3 regions of the Teredinibacter haidensis genome follow, and region 2 is predicted to be linked to each of the others. Evidence: riboswitches for the same ligand, from Rfam matches in the RefSeq annotation. Region 2 holds a riboswitch; each other region holds the start of a gene.

Region 1 (7,284 bases), 1.7 Mb from region 2:
CCAGTCGGACAACATAAAGCATGACGAAGGTATTTGGCGCTACCCAACGGCAGATACCTCTTCTATAGGGTTCACCTTTGTCGAGGAAACCTCCAATAACGCGTACAGTACCGCCAAAAAGGGCTGATTTTTCGTGAAAAAGTTGCGCGGCAAGGTCAAACTCTTCCTTGGTCGTTGATGAGGGGATTATGTCAATCTCTGTGTGCCAGAGTATTACTTCTTGATAGGCATCTGCGACTTGTTGGTTGTGCCTTCTGTATCTTTCAAAACTACGCACAACAAATTGGGTTGATATATCACGCTCAATCCATATTCTATCTAAGTCTTCTATATCGTATTTGTCAAAGCTGATTTTTTCAAATAGCTGGACCATCAGATCCTTATTCGATAGTTGATATACCTCGTCGTACAAATCACCAGCGATGGCCTGTTGCGCAAAGGTTAGCGTTATTGTTATGAGTATCGTTAATCGAAGCATGTTAGCAGGTAACCTCTTGTGGACGTAAAATAACGTTTTCATTGTTTAGGCAGTCTATAGAAGATCTTGGTGAGAAGTCTAGATCGTTGATAGATTTTGATATATCGTACGATTCTTTACTGTTGTAGTAGAACTTAACTTGGCTCCTTAGCAGCTGTGGCTCTGTTTTAATAATAAAACCTATAAATTCTGCGATGGATGCGACGACCATCAATATTAATCGACCAGAATTTATGGGCGGGGTCAGGTCTGGGTTATACTTTTGGAAAAATTTGTTGATTTGGATAAGGCTAATACCTGCGGGATTGGCCAAAATATATCGATTTCCGATTTTTGCTTTATCTATAGCATTTATCATTGCGTCGCAAACGTCATTGACATCTACAATATTGAGTTCAAAGTTTAGGTTAAATGGAACTTTCCCATCCCTAATCGATTCGATAAAGCGGCTTGTTGGTGTTGAATGCGTAAACGATCCACCGAGCATGGCACCGGGCAATACAGACACCATATTAATTCCCAGCTTTTTTGCTTTAGCCCACGCGAGTTGTTCAGATTGTTTCTTCGATTCAAAGTACGGGTTTCCGTGAGTGTTTTCTATCCACTCATTGGGCCCTACAACGCGCTCGTTACTTCGCCCTAGCGCTCCTGTCGAACCAACGTAAATCACGCGTTCGACTGCGTTGTGCTTGCAAGCGATTAATACATTATCTGTGATACGGTTGTTAGCTAAAATAATATCGTGTTCAGGGTCTTCACTCCAATGTGAAAAGTTTGCTGCCGCTTGGAATACGATGTCAGCACCCTGCATTACGCTTTCGGCTTCATCTAGCTTGGTAAGATCAGCTATGCGTATTTCGGCTTTGCTTTTATCTAGTCCTAACGCTTTAGCTTTACTGAAATTTCGAACAACCGCTATTACTTGGTAGCCTTTGTCTAGCAATTTTGATACTAAATTAAGCCCAAGATGCCCGGTAGCACCGGTAACCAGTATCTTTTTCATGCAATTTCTTCTCTTAGAATTTCTTCACTATTTTGTTCTTCCTTGAGTTTCTTCTTCATTAGCCGACAAAATTTATTCGTCGTTATTTGCGCAAGTCGAGCCTCCTTTTTACAGAGTTCTGATTTTTTCGAAGCCGTGAAACGACCACCCGATGTAACAACTTTTGTTGAGTTTTGATAAAAATCGACAGTTACATTGAAATATTTTTCACGATTTTCAGTTTCTTTATGCTCGATTGTCAGCTCTATGAACGTCTCAATCGGAAACGAGAAATTGAGATATTCAGCGTAAATATTGTGCATAACATAATAGCTATTAGAGTCGTTGAAGAGTAAATCTACTACTGAGGTCGACATTTGGCGTGTTACCTCCAGGAAAATCATACCTCGAATATGGTAGCCGGTAGTATGGTCGAGAATGAACTCATTATTTTCCTGTAGTACAAGCTTGGAGGAATAGGTGTTCTCTCCAGTTTTTATCGGTTCTGTTATAAGAATATTATCGGAAATATGCTTGTGTGTTTGCTTTTGTGTGGCAATAGGGGGAGGGGAGCTTTCAAAAAAAGGAGACTGCCTGTAAATATTGTCGATTTGAATGGGGCTTAGGCCTTGGCCTGGAACGAATAGGCAGGTGCCGGCATGTGTTTCGCCTGATTTTACCAAATCCTTCCAGTCGCTATAAAGGATACACGAAGAGATGTTGTTATAGTTGTAGAACCGGTCACCCACAACGATCCATATGTCCTGTATTTCCATTTCACTACCATCACTAGTTTTAGTTAAAAATTAAAGTAAACGTAAGAGGCGTTGAGGGAAAGTACTCGACGCCACTATGTCTTTAAATTTTGTTAAGCACTAAAAACCATTCCGAAAGCTTCAGTCAGCTTTTTGTCAGAATGCTCGTGGCGGCGCCTTATGGAGGTTGGCGGGTTTTCACGAGTGGCGTTTCATTGAAAGAATGGTTTGAGTTTGTCCCTAAAGCCCTCTTTGGTGTGCTCGTTTAGTATCCGATGAACGACCAAATTATTATTAATTATATGGATCTGCTAAATTTGGCGGAAACGGATACACGGTATGGCACCCGTATCGTTCGGTATATTATGTTACTCAGGGTAACTTAAGCTGTTGATATATGTCAACTGTTCAGACTATGTCGTACCGTCTTGCGTGGCGTTGGTGCTCTATAGGTATTTAGCTAACCATCGTCGGGCTTGGTCTAGCACTGATACTGCTTAGATTAATTGCGCAATTTCATCTGGTGTTGTGGGGGGAACTGAGGTTGTTCGGGGGGGCGAGACGGTTCGCTTATCCTAGGGCCAAGTTTGAACGGCTTCTGCCCAAGTAAAGTATGAGGTGGTTTATTGAAAAGTGGTTTAAGTGGGGCGTACGGAAAGTAGTTGAAAAATTTTAAATCAATCGACATAGCCTTTAAGCAAGGCTTCAATATGCCAGTACAGCGAATCATAAAATTTCATGTTAAATACGCTAAGTTCGGGTATTTCGTAGGCCTTTGCCATTAATGCGCTTGGGTTACTTAAGTGCCAGGCGCCGATTAGGGAAGAAAAAAGTTGTAATATACATTGGATCGCGTTTTGGGGCGTTAACGACAATTCTATGGCTACCGTTTTTACGAGCGGTTGCATTAATATTGCCACTTCACTTTTAAAGTCAATGGCCTCTTCGAGCGTAAGTGGTTGCTCGAGTACAGTTGTGAGTATGCCGCTCAAACGACAAAATATGGGTCGGCTAACAAATACCTTGGTAATGGCCTCTGATGATGGCGGTGTAAAAGCTTTAATCAGTAATGGAATTAGTTCGGATAACTCCCTGCGATAGATTTCCAAAAATATAAGTTCTTTGACGCGGAAATATCGATAGAGTGCCGGTTTACTCATGCCAACAGCGGCAGCAATGTCGTTGAGGTTGCAGCGCTCAAAGCGCTGTTCTGCGATAACACTTTCAGCCGCCGAAAGGATTTCAGTAATCCGGATTTTTTTACAATCTTCAGATCGCGCTCGCCGAAACGTCACGATGCTACTCCTTTTTCGTACCAATAATAATATGTATGCAAGTAATCGAATCCAATGATTGAAAAATGGCAAAATCAGCCAATTATACTGTCGAAAATAAAAATGCCCGTGAATTGAAAATTTTTCTATTCAGTAAAATGGAAGAATAGACGCTATGCGCGCCATCCGCAACTGCCAGAAAATGCCTAGATAAGGGTGGTGCAACACGTAAACAATAGAGGTAGATGCTTGGGCTTGCTCAATTATTCGCCTAAGCTTCGCGTTTTTCTTACTGTTATTTTGTGGTGACGTTACGGCATTTTTCCATTCTTTTTCGGGCGTCGCTATGATGTTTCCCTAAAAGTAGAAGATTATTTTTTTCGTTAAAGCGGTTGCGTAATCTCTTTACAATAGGGTTTGATATAGATGCTTACAAATTTCCTTTATCGACGATACGTTTTAAGTGAATCCATCTTGCGATGGACCGTCGCTTGGACCTCGTTGATATGTATTCGTCCGGGGCGAATTAAAATTTAATCAGAGCTTCACCAGTTGGTTACCTCCAACGTCCAAAACGAATAAGCTTGAATCTTGTCTCTTTTGAGATATCCGTTTGTTATGGGCGGGAGCCTGTCGGAAAGATAGCAGATAATTGGAGGTTGTCGCGTTAGTTATAGGCTTGTTTAAATGAGTAAAATCGCTATTTAGCGTCTGAGATAATCTCGGCGGGCTTGTACGCTGCTCCAGATGCCTTTTGGTAAAGTCCTCGCTCAAAGCAGCGGCTGGATGTTACATTCGTCTCTTTTCAGGTCATTGATCCATCACAAATAAAAATAGTAATTATCCTATATGATGTGTTTTAAGTGATGAGAAGCACAACATGTAGGCTTTGTGTCACTAAATGCAGGGGAACCTGGTGTGAATCCAGGGCTGTCGCGCAACGGTAATAAGTGGGAATGTATTAATCCCCACTTTAAGCCCGAATGCCTGCCAATGTGCTGCCAGAAAGCTGACAGCTCAACCCGGGTCTCGCGCTAGGACCAGCAGGGTGGTCGACGCTGTTGACCTTACCTTCCCCGCCGTTCACTAAGTTTCCGCGCGACCCCCCACAGATATCGGGGAGTCTTATGTCTAGTAACGTGGCGTCAGCCAATTCATTGTTTTCTCAAATGCCAGAAGCCGTGCGTAAACGCGACGGCAGTCGCGCTGTTTTTGAGCGCGACAAAATCGAGCAGGCCATCGCTAAAGCTGGGCTTGCGACGAATGAGTTGGACGGAGCAGAAGCCAGTCTAATGACGTCGCAGGTACTGAAAGTTATCGGTCATTTGCAAGTACGTGAAGTGGATATAGAGCGCGTACAAGACATTGTCGAACAGGCCTTGATCAGTGCCAATCACTTAAAAACAGCGCGGGCGTTTATTGTCTATCGCGAACAGCATCAGCGCTTGCGAAAGGATAAGCAAACCTTGGTGGATGTGTCCTCAGCTGTTAACGAATATCTCGATAGGCTCGATTGGCGGGTTGCTGCGAATGCCAATCAGGGGTATTCGCTGGGCGGATTGATCCTTAACACCTCTGGAAAAATTATCGCCAACTACTGGCTTAATCATGTGTATCCGCCCCAAATAGGCGAGGCTCACCGCAAGGGCGACTTGCATATTCACGATTTGGATATGCTCAGCGGTTATTGCGCGGGCTGGTCACTGCGCACGCTGTTACACGAGGGCTTGAACGGTGTGCCCGGTCAGGTAGAGGCAGCGCCACCGCAACATATGTCGAGCGCCGTGGGCCAGATCGTGAATTTTCTGGGAACCCTGCAGAACGAATGGGCCGGTGCCCAGGCCTTCAGTTCTTTCGATACCTATATGGCGCCATTTGTGCGCAAAGATCAGTTGAGTTATACCGAAGTTCGCCAGCACATTCAGGAGTTGGTTTACAACCTGAATGTGCCCTCGCGCTGGGGTACGCAAACCCCTTTTACCAACCTTACGTTCGATTGGGTGTGCCCGGACGATCTTAAACAGCAGAACCCTGTTATCGGCACCGAGACCATGCCATTTTGCTACGGCGAGCTGCAGTGTGAAATGGATATGATCAACCGCGCGTATATCGAGGTTATGTCCGAGGGCGACGCCAATGGCCGCGTGTTTACCTTCCCTATCCCCACGTACAACATCACTCGTGAATTTCCCTGGCACTCAGAGAATGCCGAGCGCCTGTTTGCCATGACAGCCAAATACGGCCTGCCGTATTTCCAAAATTTTCTCAATTCCGAGCTGGAGCCCAATATGGTTCGCTCCATGTGCTGCCGGCTGCAGCTGGATTTAAGGGAGCTGTTAAAGCGGGGTAATGGCCTCTTTGGCTCTGCCGAGCAAACGGGCTCTCTGGGTGTGGTAACTATCAATTGCGCGCGCCTGGGTTACCTGCACAAAGGTAATGAGGCTGGGTTGATAGAGGCCTTGGATCGGTTGCTGGACCTGGGGCGGGACAGCCTAGAGCTTAAGCGCAAAGTGATACAGCGGCATATCGACGCGGGCTTATTTCCTTATACCAAGCGTTATTTGGGCTCGCTGCGCAACCATTTCTCCACCCTGGGTATAAATGGTGTCAATGAGATGATTCGCAATTTTTCCGAAGATCAATGGCATATTGCCACTCCCGACGGCAAAGCACTGGCGCTGCGGCTGCTCGACCATGTGCGTTTGCGTATGACACAGTTTCAGGAAGAAACCGGGCATCTATACAACCTGGAAGCGACACCGGCGGAAGGCACGACCTATCGTTTTGCGCGGGAAGATAAAAAGCGCTTTAAGGATATCCTGCAGGCAGGTACGGAGGATAGTCCGTACTACACCAATTCCTCCCAGTTACCGGTGGATTTCACCCAGGATCCCTTCGACGCGCTGGAGCGTCAGCAGGAATTGCAAAGTAAGTACACGGGTGGAACGGTTTTACATCTCTATCTGGGCGAGCCTCTGGCAAGCGCAGATGCCTGTCGCCGGCTTGTTAAGCGCGCGCTCAGCAATTTTCGCCTGCCTTACATCACGGTAACACCAACGTTTTCCATTTGTCCCAAGCACGGCTATTTAGCTGGTGAGCATGAATACTGCCCGCGCTGTGATCAGGACATTCTGCAACAAAAATCGAAGGAGATTAGCGATGAACAATAAAGTCGAGTTAAAACCAGAAGAGCGTGTGCGCTGCGAAGTCTGGACCCGAGTAATGGGCTACCATCGCCCTGTGTCAGCCTGGAATGCGGGCAAGCAGGCGGAGCATCAGCAGCGTCGTTTTTTTACCGTAGATAAAAAGCCGCATGCCGAGAGCTAAGACACTGCAGGTGGGTGGTTTTCAGCCCTTAACCAGTATTGATTATCCCGGTGAGCTGGCGGCCATCGTGTTCGCCCAGGGTTGCCCGTGGCGCTGCGTTTATTGCCACAACCAAGGGCTGCAGCCCACCGGTGGTGGTACTAGAATTTGCTGGCAGCAAGTGATGGATTTTCTCGCCCGCCGTCGCGGATTATTGGATGCCGTGGTTTTTTCCGGGGGAGAGCCAACGGCGCAGGTCAGTCTGTGGGCGGCTATTGAAGAAGTTAAAGCTCTAGGGTTTAAAGTCGGCTTGCACAGCGCGGGGATCTACCCGCGTCGGCTTAAAACCTTGTTGCCATTAATCGACTGGATTGGTTTGGATGTGAAAGCTCCGGTCGATCATTACCCGCTTATTACCGGTGTTAACGACAGTGGTAACGCAGCCTGGCAGAGTGCTCGATGGGTTCTGGATAGCGGTATCGACTACCA
Region 2 (7,284 bases):
GCCAATGGAACGCAGGTAGTAGGTCGTTTTTAATCCACGCACCCAAGCAAGTTTGTATAGCTGATCTAACTTTTTACCGGAGGGTTCTGCCATGTACAAATTTAGACTCTGCGCCTGATCTATCCATTTTTGTCTGCGTGCTGCAGCTTCAATAAGCCAGCGCGTATCAAGTTCAAATGCCGATGAATAAAGCAATTTAATCGCTTCGGGTATACGGTCGATATGTGCCAATGATCCATCGTAGTATTTCAGATCATTTACCATGACCTCGTCCCACAAATCATGTTGCTTTAAGGTTTTTACCAGGTATGGGTTTACCACAACAAATTCGCCGGACAAGTTAGATTTCACATACATATTTTGGTATGTGGGTTCGATTGACTGGGTAACGCCGCAAACATTAGAAATAGTAGCCGTGGGGGCAATAGCTAAACAATTACTGTTGCGCATCCCCTGCTCTTGTATTGTCTTGCGTAGGCTTCCCCAGTCCAGAGTGCTGCTTTGGTCACATTGAATATAGCTGCCGCGCTGCTCGATAAGGCGTTGATTGGAATCTAATGGTAGAACACCCTGGCTCCATAAAGACCCTTGAAAACTTGAATAACTGCCGCGCTCTTTAGCTAGGTTCGACGAGGCCTGAATAGCGTAATAGCTAACCGCTTCCATGGATTGATCTGCAAACTCTACAGCTTCCAGCGCTCCGTATGGTAGATTAAGCATATACAGTGCATCCTGAAAGCCCATAATACCCAAGCCTACTGGGCGATGCTGTAGGTTGGAGTTCCGCGCTTGCGGCACGCTGTAGTAATTGTAATCAACTACATTGTCCAACATCCGAATTGCGGTGTTGATTGTGCGTTGTAGCTTTTCCCGATTTAAGCCGTTTTCATCAATATGAGCAGCCAGATTGACTGACCCCAAATTACAGACCGCAATTTCATTGTCATTGGTATGCAACGTTATTTCGGTACACAAATTCGAGCTGTGCACAGTACCCACATGCTGATTGGTATAGCGGATATTGCACGGGTCTTTGAAGGTAATCCAGGGGTGTCCTGTTTCAAACAACATACCGAGCATCTTGCGCCACAAGTCTAAGGCCTTCACCGTTTTGTACATGCGCAGTTCACCGCGCCCTGCTTTGGCCTCGTATTGGATATAAGCATCTTCAAACGCCTGCCCATAGAGTTCATGCAGATCGGGTGCTTCTTCGGGTGAAAGTAAAGTCCATTCACCCTCTTCTGCTACCCGTTTCATAAATAAATCTGGCACCCAATTCGCGGTGTTCATATCGTGGGTTCGACGACGCTCATCACCGGTATTTTTGCGTAGCTCTAAAAACTCTTCTATGTCGATATGCCAGGTTTCAAGGTAGGCACACATTGCCCCTTTTCGCTTGCCACCTTGGTTAACAGCAACGGCAGTATCATTGGCAACTTTTAAAAAGGGTACAACGCCCTGCGATTCCCCGTTAGTGCCTTTAATATGCGCACCAAGGCCACGTACACGTGTCCAGTCGTTACCTAAACCGCCAGCAAATTTCGATAACAGAGCGTTATCCTTAAGCGATGAATATATACCGTCCAGATCATCCGGCACTGTGGTCAGGTAACAGGACGACAATTGTGGTCGCAACGTACCGGAATTAAACAGCGTGGGTGTCGAACTCATAAAATCAAATGACGACAATAGCGTATAAAATTCAATGCAGCGCTGCTCTCGATTGATTTCATTTATCGCAAGCCCCATGGCTACGCGCATAAAAAAAGCCTGAGGTAATTCCAAGCGCTGTTGGTTGCTATGAATAAAGTACCGGTCGTAAAGTGTTTGCAGGCCTAAATAGGTGAATTGTAAATCTCGCTCTGGCAATAAAGCTGCCGATAATTTGTCTAGATCGAAACGTGCTAGCTCGGAGTCGAGTAACTCAAGATCAACTGCACGTTTAATGTAAGCCTTAAAGTAGTCGCCATATAAATTCGACATTTCTGACTGAGTCGCTTCATGTTTCCGATCAAAGACAAAACTCAAAGCCTCGCGACGACAGTTGTCCAACAGCAAGCGTGCCGATACCTGGGAGTAATTTGGCTCCTGATCGATCAGGCTACGAGCGCTCATAACCAGTGCCGCATACAGATCCTCTTCTTTCATACCATCGTAAACAGCATTCAAGGTGATCCGCATCACCTTGTGCGCGTCGATATCCTCTAGCCCGCTGACAGCCTCATCAATTACGTTCTGCAGGCGTGTCTGATTCAATGGTTGTCGACTGCCGTCATTCAATACAATGCTAATCGTGGCTGACGACGACGTATCGTCGGTTTGTTTCGACGCCCGCTGCTGAGCGTGCTGATCCCGGTATAGCACGTAGGCACGCGCGACTTTTTGTTCGCCATTGCGCATTAGCCCGAGTTCAACTTGGTCCTGAATGTCTTCAATATGTACCGTTCCGGCTTCAGGAAGGCGACGAAACAAGGCTTTGATCACTTGGTCAGTGATTTGGTCGACCTTTTCGTGTATTCGGCTAGATGCGGCCGCGGTGCTTCCCTCGACAGCGAGGAAAGCCTTGGTGACGGCCACCATAATCTTACTGCGGTCAAATACTGTGAGTTTGCCATTGCGGCGAATAACGCGATATTCGCTGTGCGTGGGTGCGTTATCTATGGCGGTGTGGGTGGAATGGCTGAGATGGTCTTCAGTGACGATTGGGTCGTTTTGCATGCTTTGTTCCTGGCCCGGATGCCAGGGAATGAAAGCGCAAAATACCGACGACTTTCAAACCCGGGCCTTTACGCGAGACGCTGGTTAATAAGAAAGGTAATCGGACTTAAGCGGTCTGTAATATTCAGCCTGCTATCACCGTTGCGCGACAGTTCCGGATTCTCACCGGATTCCCCTATACTCAACCCTTAGCCACTATATGTGGTGGCCATAAATTGATGTGGCACAAGTTATAGTAATTAAGGCTGTTTGGCAAGTAGCGTTTTTAAGTGAATTGTGGTGCGTATTTATTTTACGTCATCAAAATTTATAGAACGTTAAATACTTGCAAACGTTTTACCTTGTCTTGGTCGCTCCCCTTAAAAAGTCAGAAGTATTAAGGCGATTTGTGCACTCATAACGACCGACCTGAAGCTCAGGACTGATGCCGCGCCAGATCGCTCCCGAACCTTGGAATATTGGTTTTCGGCGTCGCCTGGAAAAGGTCATACCAAAGGGGAAAAGGTAGGTATTTCCGCTGAAAAATACTTCGACTCCCAAGCTTCGGAGGCACAAAACAATATTTTTGGAGTTTGATTCACTTTTCCGTATTTTAAACAACCTTGTTGAATCGGTCGGTTTCGCACATTCAAAATCAATATTGGTGAGCATGCGGTTTACATAAGAGATGCTCGGCTTCATAAAATTGGCCAGCTGAATTCTCGTATGTTTCTATTTCTATCGTCTATAGACCTATTTTAACCAAGAGGCGATTTGAGATTGAGTAGGCACTGAACCACTATGAATTACTATTCCATCAATTACCACGGCAGGAGTACTCATAACGCCGTAAGACATGATGACTTCAGGACTTGTTTCTTTGGATACGTTGACGTCGCAATTTTCTTCTGTCGCAATTTCTCTAATTAGCTCGGCGGTTTTTACGCACTTGGTGCACCCGCTGCCGAGAACTTTAATGTTCTTCATAGTTATTTCCTCAGAAAATAGGGCTAATAAAGTTAAACACCCAACCAACAACAGTAAAAGCTGTTAGCAGTATGGCGAATAAAATACATAGAAGTTTCCACTGCATGACTTGCTTGAGCAAAATAAACTCGGGAAAGCTGGCCGCCACCGTACTCATGCAAAATGCCAAAGTCGTCCCCACTGGCAAGCCATTAATGATAAGGCTTTCCATGACAGGAATAACGCCGGTAGCATTCGAATACAGCGGAATCCCGAGAAGTACTGCGGCAGGGACAGACCACCACTGGCCATCACCGAGGCGGTTTTCGATCCAGCTATCCGGTACAAACCCATGTAAGACGGCCCCGAGACCCACACCGACAATAACCCACTTCCAAACGCGGGAAAAAATTTCTAGCGTTTCGGACTTGGCGAATGCGTGACGCTCTTTAAATTTTATTGGGGACTTAGCAAAAGTGATTATATCTTGATTGTATTGCGTTTTTCTACCGCGCTCCAAGGCCTTTGCTGCAAACGATTGAAGCCATCTCTCGGCACGAATCACATCAAGGAAAATACCACCGACAATCCCGACGAATACACCGACTAAAACGTAAAGAAAAGTGAACTTCCATCCAAGTAAGCTCACCAATAGCAGCACCGCAACCTCGTTGACCAATGGGGAGGTCAACAGGAAAGCCATGGTAATCCCGACAGGGATACCCGCAGAAGTAAAGCCTAAAAAAACCGGAATACTGGAACAGGAACAAAACGGTGTAATGGCACCAAAACCGGACCCGAGAAAATACCCAACGCCCTTATGCTTACTCGCCAAAAAATCTCTGACTCTTTCCACATCTAAAGACACGCGTAGTAAGGCAATAGTGTAGATCATGACCACCAGCAGCACGTAAATTTTACTGACATCTTCTATAAAAAAGTGTGTGGCGTCGGCAAGTTTACTTTGCGGATCGAAACTCAGAGCACCGTAGGTTATCCAGTCAGCAAGCTTTGTGAAAATGGTAAACATCAATATTCCTTAAACCAATTATGCATATTGATTCAGACTGATAGATGGCGAATACCAGCAGTTTAAACTTAACATTCACAACAGGGGAAAGCATCGAGCGCAACGACCTACTTTGATACGCGGTATCACATATACGAATAGCTTGTAATCTTTAAAATAAAATCCCATACACGTATTAGAGGTCCGGCCGGCAAAAAGGTTGAATTTAGCCACTTCGTACCTAACCTGATGATTTATATGAAAATATTGGTCATCTTCTCATGGAAGAATTGTGCGAATTTCACGCATCAATTTCTTTGTTTTAAGGTATTATGGGGCTCCCTTGCTCTAGTGCTAATTGGTCGCCAACGTTAAGCTTTTTCTCTTCTAGTAACCGATTCATCATACCTGTCTTAAATGAGACTTCCGCTTCTAGCTTGCCTATAGACACTGATGCCTCTGCCTTCCAGGTCTGTAGTTCTTCATTCAGTATTTTAAGCTTGTCGAGTTCCGCTGATTGGCCTTTCAATTCAGATACTTGTGCTTTAAGTGAATCTGCTTCCTCCGCTTTAGATTCCAATCGCGCTATTAATCTGCGCTGTTCAGATTCTAGGATTGAAGTATCTTTTTGCGTAGCGCTGAGTTCAGCCGCAAAGCGTCCGTTATCCTTATTTAACTGTGTAATATCGGTTTGTTTAACTGAAAGAGTTTGATTGAGTGTCCGAATTTCAGCTTGAAGCTGCTGATTATGCTGCTCATGCTTCCGTTGATCCTGATCGCGCTGATCTTTTACCGACGTTCGATAATGCTCCATGGATTCTCGGTTATGACAATGTTTTTCTTCCAACGACTCGATCTGGGTCTGCCTTTCAGCTAGTAGCGCCTGAAGTTTTTCTTCCGTTTGACTGGCTTGGGTTACTTTTGCTTTTAAAGCTTCTTCGGCGACCTTGCTCGCGGCTAACTCAGCGAGCGCGTTTTGTAGGCGAGACTCCTTTTCTTCAAGCGTTTTTTTATCGGCGGCTAACGTGTCCTCAAGCTCTTTAGTGCGGGTCATGAGCGACTGCACTTGATTCTGATGCCTGACGTGGTTCTCGTCTATAACCGCTTGCGCTTCCTGTTTTAGTGTGGAAGCCAGGCGGCCAACAAGCTCTTTTATCGGCTGGCTGAGCAGCGCCTCGTCATCCGGTCGACCCGACGCCTCCTCTTCAATCTCGCGTAGATAGCGATGGATGGTTGACTTGGAGCCGGTGTTGCCCAGCTCCACGCGAATTGCATCAATGGACGGGTTTTCGCCTCGACTGATTAGGGTTTCGCGCGCTTTGGATACTAATGCTTTGTTAACGCCGCCTCTTGCCATAGTTTACCTCTCGATATTTCGTACTGTATTACATACCATGTATATACATACTATATTAAACGCTATCCATAAAAACAGGTATATTTGTCCAAAAACCAGTACGAAATAAGGGCTTACGGGTTGCTTAGTCACTTCGCGTCATTGATTGAACTACAGTCTTAATCAAGCTGCACCCATACTTTCCGAGTTAAAAGCACGACAAAAACCGATAGCCAATCGGTTTTTGTCGTGCTACCTTACCGTCCGTATAAATTCAGCGTAATTGATATTATGAACCTTGGCGAACTCGAAAAATTAGTGCTTCAGCACATCTGGGATACTGGCGAAGTGGATGCGAAGCAAGTATTCGCACATTTTGAGAAATCTCGCGGCGGTACGTTAAATACGATCCAAAGTACCCTAGATCGCCTGTTCAAAAAAGGTTTGTTAAGTCGAGAAAAGCATGGGCACGCTTACCTATACAAAGCCGCAATAAATCGCAACGCCTTTATAGGACAATTAATCAATGATATCGCCAGTGATTTTGGTTCGACAAAAGACAGTCCTTTGCTCGCCGCCTTCTCCTCTCTATCTTCAGATCTTGACAATGAACAACTGGATGAACTCGAGCGACTGATAGAAGAAAAGCGTGCGACTTCTCGGACTGGTGGCGCAAAATGATTTTGGGCTATTTGGGGCTGAGCCTGAATATATTGTCAATTGTTTTTGTCAGTCTCTGCGCGTCGCTGATCTTTATCAGCATGACCTTATTCTTCACCCCGAATTCACTAAACCGTTTTCAGGCTAATGCTAGGATCAGTATTTTATGGTGCATTGGCATTCTGCCCTGGATTATCAGTTTATTTAGTGTTGCGTTACTCGTGCTCCCTGAATTAACGTCGAGTAGCGACACATGGCTAGCCACTGTCCTACATTGGCACCACATTTACCAATTTGAAATTCTTAGCTGGCATGGCGCATCGTTATGTGTGTTTTGTGTTATTTTTTTTAGTGTGTGTTTAGCGAAGTTAGCCAAAGCCATGAAGGCCAACAAGCAACTAAATCAGCTCGATTTCTTTATACAAAACGTTAATTCTGAGCAGAGCCTGACGGTTATCGAATCAGAAGAATCTCGAGCGTTCACCTCGGGACTTTTTAGTCCTAGGTCATACATCACAAGTGGGCTTAGCGATCAGCTGACCACACTAGAAGCAACCGTTGTTGCAGAGCATGAGTTAGCACACGCGAGGGCGCACGATCCACTGAGGAAATATGG
Region 3 (7,284 bases), 180 kb from region 2:
GGTGTGTTGGTTTGTTGGGATCAGTGGTATCCCGAAGCCGCGCGTTTGATGGCTCTTGCGGGCGCAGATTGTCTAATTTATCCAACCGCTATTGGTTGGGACCCAAATGACGATACTGACGAGCAGCAGAGGCAGAGGGATGCTTGGATTACCATTCAGCGTGGCCATGGCATAGCCAACGGAATTCCGGTGTTGGTCGCGAATCGGACCGGTTTTGAAAGCTCTCCGGTGGGGGACCAGGACGGCATAGAATTTTGGGGTTCCAGCTTTATCGTAGGGCCGCAGGGGGAATACCTACTTGCCCCCCAGATCGAGGCCGAGGGAGCGCTTTGCGCTGAAGTCGATTTAAAACGATCTGAATCTGTCCGGCGTATCTGGCCCTATTTAAGGGATCGTAGGGTGGATGCCTACCTCAACCTGACCCGCCGTTGGATCGATTGATTGAGGGGCCTTCCGGGGGCTCGAATTAATTTGGTGCAGTGCAGCATTGTTGTGCTATTATTGATCTAATCGGCCTTGGAGGGTTTGCCATGCTCTACCATGCATATGAGCTCAACCATGCTGCGCTCGCGCCCTTGCGGGAGGCAGTCGAATTCAATAAGCGTTATCTCGAATCTCCCTACAACCCCGCCTCTTACACCTTGTTTGGCCGCACCGCTGCGGCTGCCTGTGACCTGTTTGAATCTATGACACGGCGCTACTCAAAGCCCTTATGGGGATTGAATTCAACACTTGTTGGCGATATTGAGATTGCTGTGCAGGAAAGGGTGATCTGGGAGAAACCCTTCTGTCGATTACTCCATTTCGAGCGCAGCAGGGAAGGGCTGGCGAAGGCACATGGTAAAGCCGGCTGGACACACCCTCGTCTGCTGTTGGTAGCACCTCTATCCGGGCACTATGCAACACTACTGCGCGGTACAGTTGACGCTTTTCTGTCGGAATACGAAGTCTATGTCACCGAATGGACCGATGCTCGGGAAGTCCCGTTAAGCGAGGGACGGTTTGATCTCAATGATTATATTGACTACATCATTGAAATGATTGAGGTATTGGGGCCGGATATTCATATTATCAGTATCTGCCAGCCCGGCCCGCCAGTTCTCGCGGCGGTGGCGGTGATGTCAGAACAGGATAACGAAAGTTTGCCTTCGACAATGACGTTTATGGGCTCGCCAATTGATACTCGCCTGTCCCCAACCACGCCAAACAAAATTGCCATGGAGCGCAGTTTCGATTGGTTTAAAGATAATATGATCTATACGGTTCCCTGGCCAAACAAAGGCATTATGCGCCGTGTCTACCCCGGCTTTTTACAGCTCAGTGGTTTTATTACCATGAACCAGGACCGTCACGTAACCGCCCACAATAAATATTTTGAGCACCTAGTTGAGGGTGACTGTGATAGTGCGCAAAGGCATCGGGATTTCTACAACGAATATCTCGCTGTACTTGATTTAACGGAAGAGTTTTATCTGCAAACCATCAGTGATATTTTCCAGGAGCATCGTTTGCCCAAAGGTGAATTTATGCATCGAGGTCAGTTGGTGCAACCTTCAAAAATAACAAAGGTGGGCTTGATGACGATAGAGGGTGAAAATGATGATATATCCGGAATTGGTCAAACCCAGGCCGCGCATACATTATGCGTGAATATACCGCAGGAGAGTCAACTCGATTATATTCAAACGGGTGTGGGGCATTATGGTGTTTTCAGTGGTCGTCGCTTTCGCGCAAACGTAAAGCCAAAAATTGAGGACTTTATGCTAAAACATTTCGATGTAAAACGTGAAAACCACTTTCAAAAGGCTAACGAGCCTTTATTCTTCAGTAAAACCAACGGGCACTTATAGAACGTTGGCAGCATGAGGGCTTAGCGAACGTCGATTAGCCCTGGAGCAGAAATAACCCGCTGAGTAGATACAAGTTTAGGGGGCTCCAGACTAAAAGGTGCTGGGATGTTTGAGTTTTTCAAGTAAAACAGGCGAGTGTTTTCTCGATTCATCTGAGTTATAACATCTTTAAAATATCGATAGAAAAGCGTGTCTAAAGAACCCTCTTTGTGAGCGATTTTCAATCCGTGCTCCAGCCGCGCTGTTAGTTTTGGGTGGTGCTTACTCACCTGGAAAAACACCGGGAAAGGGTAGTAAAGAACAATACCCGGCACAATCGCAAGATTGCCGTAATCCGGTCCCACTTCACTTAACGATTGCACGGCTTCACCGGCACTTAAAGGTATATAGTCGAAGCGTCCTCGGCTCAGCATAAAAAAGAGCGATTCGAACGAGGAGCCTACCACCAGCGGTAGGCCATTTTCTTTATACACTGGGACATCGGCCCAATAGTTAACCTGTCCAGCTTTAAGCTTCTGCAAATCAGCGTAGTTTTCTATGCTGGCAAATATGTGAAGATCTTGCTTGCGGGCAATTAAAACACGATAACCTAGGAGCCCATGCAGTAATGGAACGCTAATAACATTTAGCTCTCCATCCATCTCCAACTTGCGGGCGGGTAGGGGGTTGGTGAAGAAGTTAACCTCTTTTCCCTCTGCTACTACCCGTCTTCCACGATCGTAGTTTACTTGTAGGTAATGAACGCTAAATTCGTAAGGACCATGTGTGGGCTGGGTAATATCCAGAAGGTGCTCGGCAAGAAGAGATTCGTAAGTGGCCCTTGTTGTGCTTAATCCTGTCGCCCAAAATTTTGCCTGCAATGGGGGCTGGGCAAAACTGAAGGCACTGCAGGCAACCCCCAAAAAGGCGAGGGTTATCCGTGCCGATAAAGTGTGGCGTTTGGTCATTAGTTTTATTTTTATCGTTATATTGTCAGTTGATGGGCCGCGATGGCCCAAAAAGGACAATTATAGCGCGTACTTGTCGTGGCGCGAAATTCATTCAGGTGAATAAATAGACGGCTATCATGTCACGGTTGTTATAGAGGGTCAATTTGGTCCAATACTGGCTTTCGTCTTACCTATATTTAGTACAAAATTGGCGTAGGTAGTTTTAATCGTTAGTGGTTTTTGGGGGAGTTGACAGCATTATGCATTTGTTTGTGTACGGTTCACTTATGTATCCTCGCGTGTGGCGATCAATTGTAAAGGGGCGTTACGGCCAGCAGAACGCAGAGCTAAAGGGGTATCGCTGTGTTCAGGTCAGGAATCAGCACTACCCCATGATTTATTCGGTGCGTGGAGGTGATAGCGTAGAGGGACAGGTGTATTTCCATGTTCGGGCTAAAGATATTAAGCGCTTAACGTTGTTCGAAGGGAAAGAGTACACCTTGCGGCCGGTTCATCTTTTGCTCGATTCTCCTCTTATGGGCAGTCGAAGGCTGAAGGCGGCAACCTTTGTTGCCTCCCGCTTAGGTCGGTTCAAAGCGGGGGAAAGGAAGTGGAATAGGGGTGAGTTTGTTCAATCCGGTTTGGACCACTTTTGTAAACGCTTCGTTGGATTTAATCGAATTTAATGGGCAAGTTGACATTCTAATGGCGCCTCTATACAGTCGCCGCCAGTTACAGGTGCTTGCGCGACGCCGCAAGATAAATGGGAAGTTTGGTGAAAACCCAACGCTGCCCCCGCAACGGTAAAAGCTACTTTTAGTAGGTAATAGCCCGATACCAGCCTGTTTCATTTTCGTTGATGGAGCGGAGGGCTACCATCCTGGAGTGATCCCCGACTTGCGGACAGCGTTACCTGCGGCATAGCCGTATTCAATACTAACCAGTATTTGTAGCCGTCTTATCAAACTTGTCTACATCATCCCTGGCTGCCTCCCTCATTAGCTTGCTTTTACGCTTATGAGGACTAACATGAAAAAATCTGTTTTATTCACCGCTATTAATGCTGTGATTTTCTCTTCCTATTCCCTTGCGCAACCACTTCTTGAAGAAACCGTTGTAACGGCATCAAAAAACGAAACGCCTATTCGTCAGATCGGCGCTTCCGTTACGGTTATTGATGAGCAGGAAATCGAGCTACGTGGTTACAATGCGATTGCCGATCTATTGCGTACAGAGGCCGGCGTATCCGTTAGTAATAGCGGCGGTGCAGGTAAAGTCACTAGTTTGCGTATTCGCGGAGAAGAAGGTTATCGAACCCTGGTGTTAATCGATGGTATCGAAATGTCGGACCCAACAGGCCCGCAGGTAAGCACCGCAATGGAACATATCAATGCCAATGGTGAAATCGAAAAAGTAGAAATATTGCGTGGGCCGCAGGGCTTTGTATATGGTGCGGATGCGGGTGGTGTCGTCAATATTTTTACCCGGACGGTAGATGAAGGGATTCAAGGCCAAATTGGCGTTCAGGGGGGAAGCTACCAGCAACAGGATGTAAATGGCTATATTGCCAGTGGTAGTGCTCGGGGCGATGTTTTTTTGTCGGCTGCAAAAAACTCTACCGATGGTTATAACTCGCTGGTGAGCGATAGCGAAGCAGACAAAGATGGTTACGAGAATCAAACCCTGCACTTTAAAGGCGGTTTAAACTTATCGGAGAACTGGCGGGCTCAATTCGTGCTTCGCGATGTGGAGGGAAACACGGAATATGATAATTGTGGCTACCCGACAACGCACGACTGCAAGTCGGACTATAGTCAGCAAGCAGGGCGTTTGTCCGCCAGCTATAGTGGCGAAAAAATGAACCACCAGTTGGCCCTAGCCAAAACCAATACGGAGAGGGATTATTTGGCCGATGGCGTATTCTCTTACGGCTACAAGGGTGATGTAGAAAAAGTCGAGTATCTCGGAAGCGCTAAAATCTTGGCAAATAGTACTCTCGTGTTTGGGTTAGATAATAAGTCTGAAACCGTTGTTATAGAGGGTGGAGACGATTTATCTCAGGATCAGTCGGCGGTTTTTGCCGAGTGGCAGGGCCAATTTTCCGATAATGCGTTCTACACCTTTGGTGGGCGTTATGATGACAGCGATGATTTTGGAGAGCACTTCAGCTATCGCGCGACTACGGCATGGGTTCAAAGTGAAAAAAATAGCGATGGTGTCGACCAAGGGCTTAAATATAGAGCCAGCTTTGGCACCGGCTTCAGAGCGCCCAGTTTGTATGAGATTGCTTACAATGCTGGCCCTGATGCGTTCGGCGCGGCAGCCGAAACGGTCTTAACTGAAGAGCAAAGCCGTGGCTTTGATATCGGCGTGGATTATTTTATTGACGGTAAAGCGTTAGTGCAACTTACTTACTTTAACCAGAAAATAGAAGACGAAATATATTACGACATGGCGTCTTATTCTGGCTATTTACAGCGTTCGGGAACAACCTCATCTAAGGGCGTTGAATTGGCTGCCGATTACGCCTTTAGCAGCACGATTAAATTTGTCGGTAACGTTACCCATAACGAAAGTGAAACGTCCGATAATTTACCCCGTCTTCGTCGCCCACAACTACAGGGCAACATGGGACTACAATTCGCTTTTATGGATAATAATTTGAATATGCTGGCGAATCTGCGTTTGGCGACGGATGCTGATGATGAAGTCTATGATAATGACACCTATCAGAATGTTCGCGTACCTTTAGACGATTACCAGGTGCTGGATGTAAGCGCGAACTACTCACTGAAAGACTGGACCTTTAGTTTGCGCGTAGAAAATTTGACAGATAAAAATTATGAAGAAGTAACCAACTATAATACCGGCGGGCGTAAAGCTTATCTGGGTGCTAAGTTTACTTTCTAATAAGGTCAAACTGATGGATAAAGATGCTAAACACAAACGCGCCATGGAAAAACAAAAAGCGCAGGTGGATAAAACGATTGCCAGTGCCAATCAGGAACGCGGTGTCTCGGTTTTATTGACTGGAAACGGCAAGGGAAAATCCAGTTCAGCTTTTGGTATGGTCATTCGCGCCCTCGGCTATGGACAGAAAGTGGGCGTCGTTCAGTTTATTAAAGGTGAGCAGTTGTCTGGCGAAGAAATTTATCTGCGGGAGAAATGTCCAGATGTATTTCTATACCAGATGGCAACGGGTTTTACTTGGGACACGCAGGACAGATCCTCCGATATAGATGCGGCGAAAAAAACCTGGGGATACGCAAAAAAATTACTGACTGATGCAAGTTTTGATCTGGTTGTGCTCGACGAGCTTACCTACATGTTGGCTTATCAATACCTGGATGAAGACGAGGTGGTCAACGCGATCAAAAACAGACCTCATCAGCAAAGCGTCGTTCTTACTGGTCGGGGTGGCGGCAGTGCCCTCAGGGAAGTTGTTGATACCGTATCGGAAGTTAAGGAAATAAAGCACGCTTTTCGCGCTGGGATTCAGGCGCGTAAAGGGGTCGACTATTAAGCGGGTTGCTAAATGCTGATTAAGCCAGCAGATTTATCGAGGATTTGGCCGTGGATAGCAAGCCTTTCGCTAGGGCTGCTGCTTTTTAGTTTGCTGTGCTCATTACTCTTTGGGGCAGTGCCCCTTAGTGTTAGTCAATTTATCTCGTGGGTGGGTGGTAACGATACAAGCCAGGCAGGGCTTATTATAGAGCGCTTACGCCTACCTCGCGCATTGTTGGCGATGGCAGTGGGCAGTATATTGGCGGTTAGCGGTGCCGCAACACAGGGGCTTTTCCGCAATCCGCTTGCCGATCCATCGCTTATTGGTGTGAGCGCCGGTGCTGCAGCCGGGGCCAGCATAGTGATTGTATTACTACACCAGTGGGAGTGGGGGATTTGGGGTTTTTCCCTGGTATCTGTCGGCGCATTTGTGGGTAGTATCGGGGTGGTGGGTTTTGTTTATTCAATTTCTACCAATGAACAGGGAACACGCGTTTCCACCATGTTATTAGCCGGTATTGCCTTTACCTTTTTGGCCGGAAGTATAACCAGCTTGCTGGAATTTGTGTCTGATAATGAAATGCTTAGGCGCTTGAGCTTATGGCGTATGGGTAGCCTGGATGGCGCAAACTATCAGGATGTTATGATTTTAATTGCGGTGAGCGTTATCTCCTATCTCGTACTCTTTCGCCAGCACAAAGCTTTAAACGTAATGTTGTTGGGTGAGTCGGAAGCTCGACATTTGGGGATCGACGTTAAGCGGGTAAAGCGCACGATCATTATTTCGGTTGCTGCGGGAGTCGGTATTGCCGTGGCTTTGAGTGGAACCATCGCGTTTATTGGTTTAATGGTGCCCCATCTGGTACGCCTTGTTATTGGACCTAATCACCGTTATCTGATTCCGCTGTCGGCCTTATTAGGTGCGACACTTCTGGTTGTTGCTGATATTTTTGCACGAACATTAATTTCTCCAACCGAGCTTCCCGTTGGTCTGGTAACAG

The links. Region 2 has a riboswitch for cobalamin ahead of H5715_RS05780 (ribonucleoside-diphosphate reductase subunit alpha). Riboswitches for the same ligand answer to the same signal wherever they lie in the genome.
Region 1: linked by a shared signal. The riboswitch ahead of H5715_RS19155 (ribonucleoside triphosphate reductase) and the one ahead of H5715_RS05780 (ribonucleoside-diphosphate reductase subunit alpha) in region 2 are both predicted to bind cobalamin.
Region 3: linked by a shared signal. The riboswitch ahead of H5715_RS06615 (TonB-dependent receptor plug domain-containing protein) and the one ahead of H5715_RS05780 (ribonucleoside-diphosphate reductase subunit alpha) in region 2 are both predicted to bind cobalamin.

The regions. Positions count from the first base shown of each region.
Region 1 covers NZ_CP060084.1:4,696,125-4,703,408, forward strand. Annotated here, with positions in the region: gene H5715_RS19135 (hypothetical protein) at 1-478, opposite strand, end outside; gene H5715_RS19140 (NAD-dependent epimerase/dehydratase family protein) at 480-1,481, opposite strand; gene H5715_RS19145 (AfsA-related hotdog domain-containing protein) at 1,478-2,236, opposite strand; gene H5715_RS19150 (TetR/AcrR family transcriptional regulator) at 2,893-3,510, opposite strand; cobalamin riboswitch at 4,357-4,498, shown strand; gene H5715_RS19155 (ribonucleoside triphosphate reductase) at 4,617-6,659, shown strand; gene nrdD (anaerobic ribonucleoside-triphosphate reductase) at 6,649-6,816, shown strand; gene H5715_RS19165 (anaerobic ribonucleoside-triphosphate reductase activating protein) at 6,803-7,284, shown strand, end outside.
Region 2 covers NZ_CP060084.1:1,502,092-1,509,375, forward strand. Annotated here, with positions in the region: gene H5715_RS05780 (ribonucleoside-diphosphate reductase subunit alpha) at 1-2,718, opposite strand, end outside; cobalamin riboswitch at 2,793-2,924, opposite strand; gene H5715_RS05785 (thioredoxin family protein) at 3,451-3,684, opposite strand; gene H5715_RS05790 (permease) at 3,695-4,693, opposite strand; gene H5715_RS05795 (DNA-binding protein) at 4,995-6,029, opposite strand; gene H5715_RS05800 (BlaI/MecI/CopY family transcriptional regulator) at 6,300-6,689, shown strand; gene H5715_RS05805 (M56 family metallopeptidase) at 6,686-7,284, shown strand, end outside.
Region 3 covers NZ_CP060084.1:1,686,938-1,694,221, reverse strand. Annotated here, with positions in the region: gene H5715_RS06635 (carbon-nitrogen hydrolase) at 1-441, shown strand, start outside; gene H5715_RS06630 (polyhydroxyalkanoate depolymerase) at 531-1,850, shown strand; gene H5715_RS06625 (type 2 periplasmic-binding domain-containing protein) at 1,871-2,797, opposite strand; gene H5715_RS06620 (gamma-glutamylcyclotransferase family protein) at 3,040-3,465, shown strand; cobalamin riboswitch at 3,499-3,639, shown strand; gene H5715_RS06615 (TonB-dependent receptor plug domain-containing protein) at 3,809-5,689, shown strand; gene cobO (cob(I)yrinic acid a,c-diamide adenosyltransferase) at 5,703-6,302, shown strand; gene H5715_RS06605 (FecCD family ABC transporter permease) at 6,315-7,284, shown strand, end outside.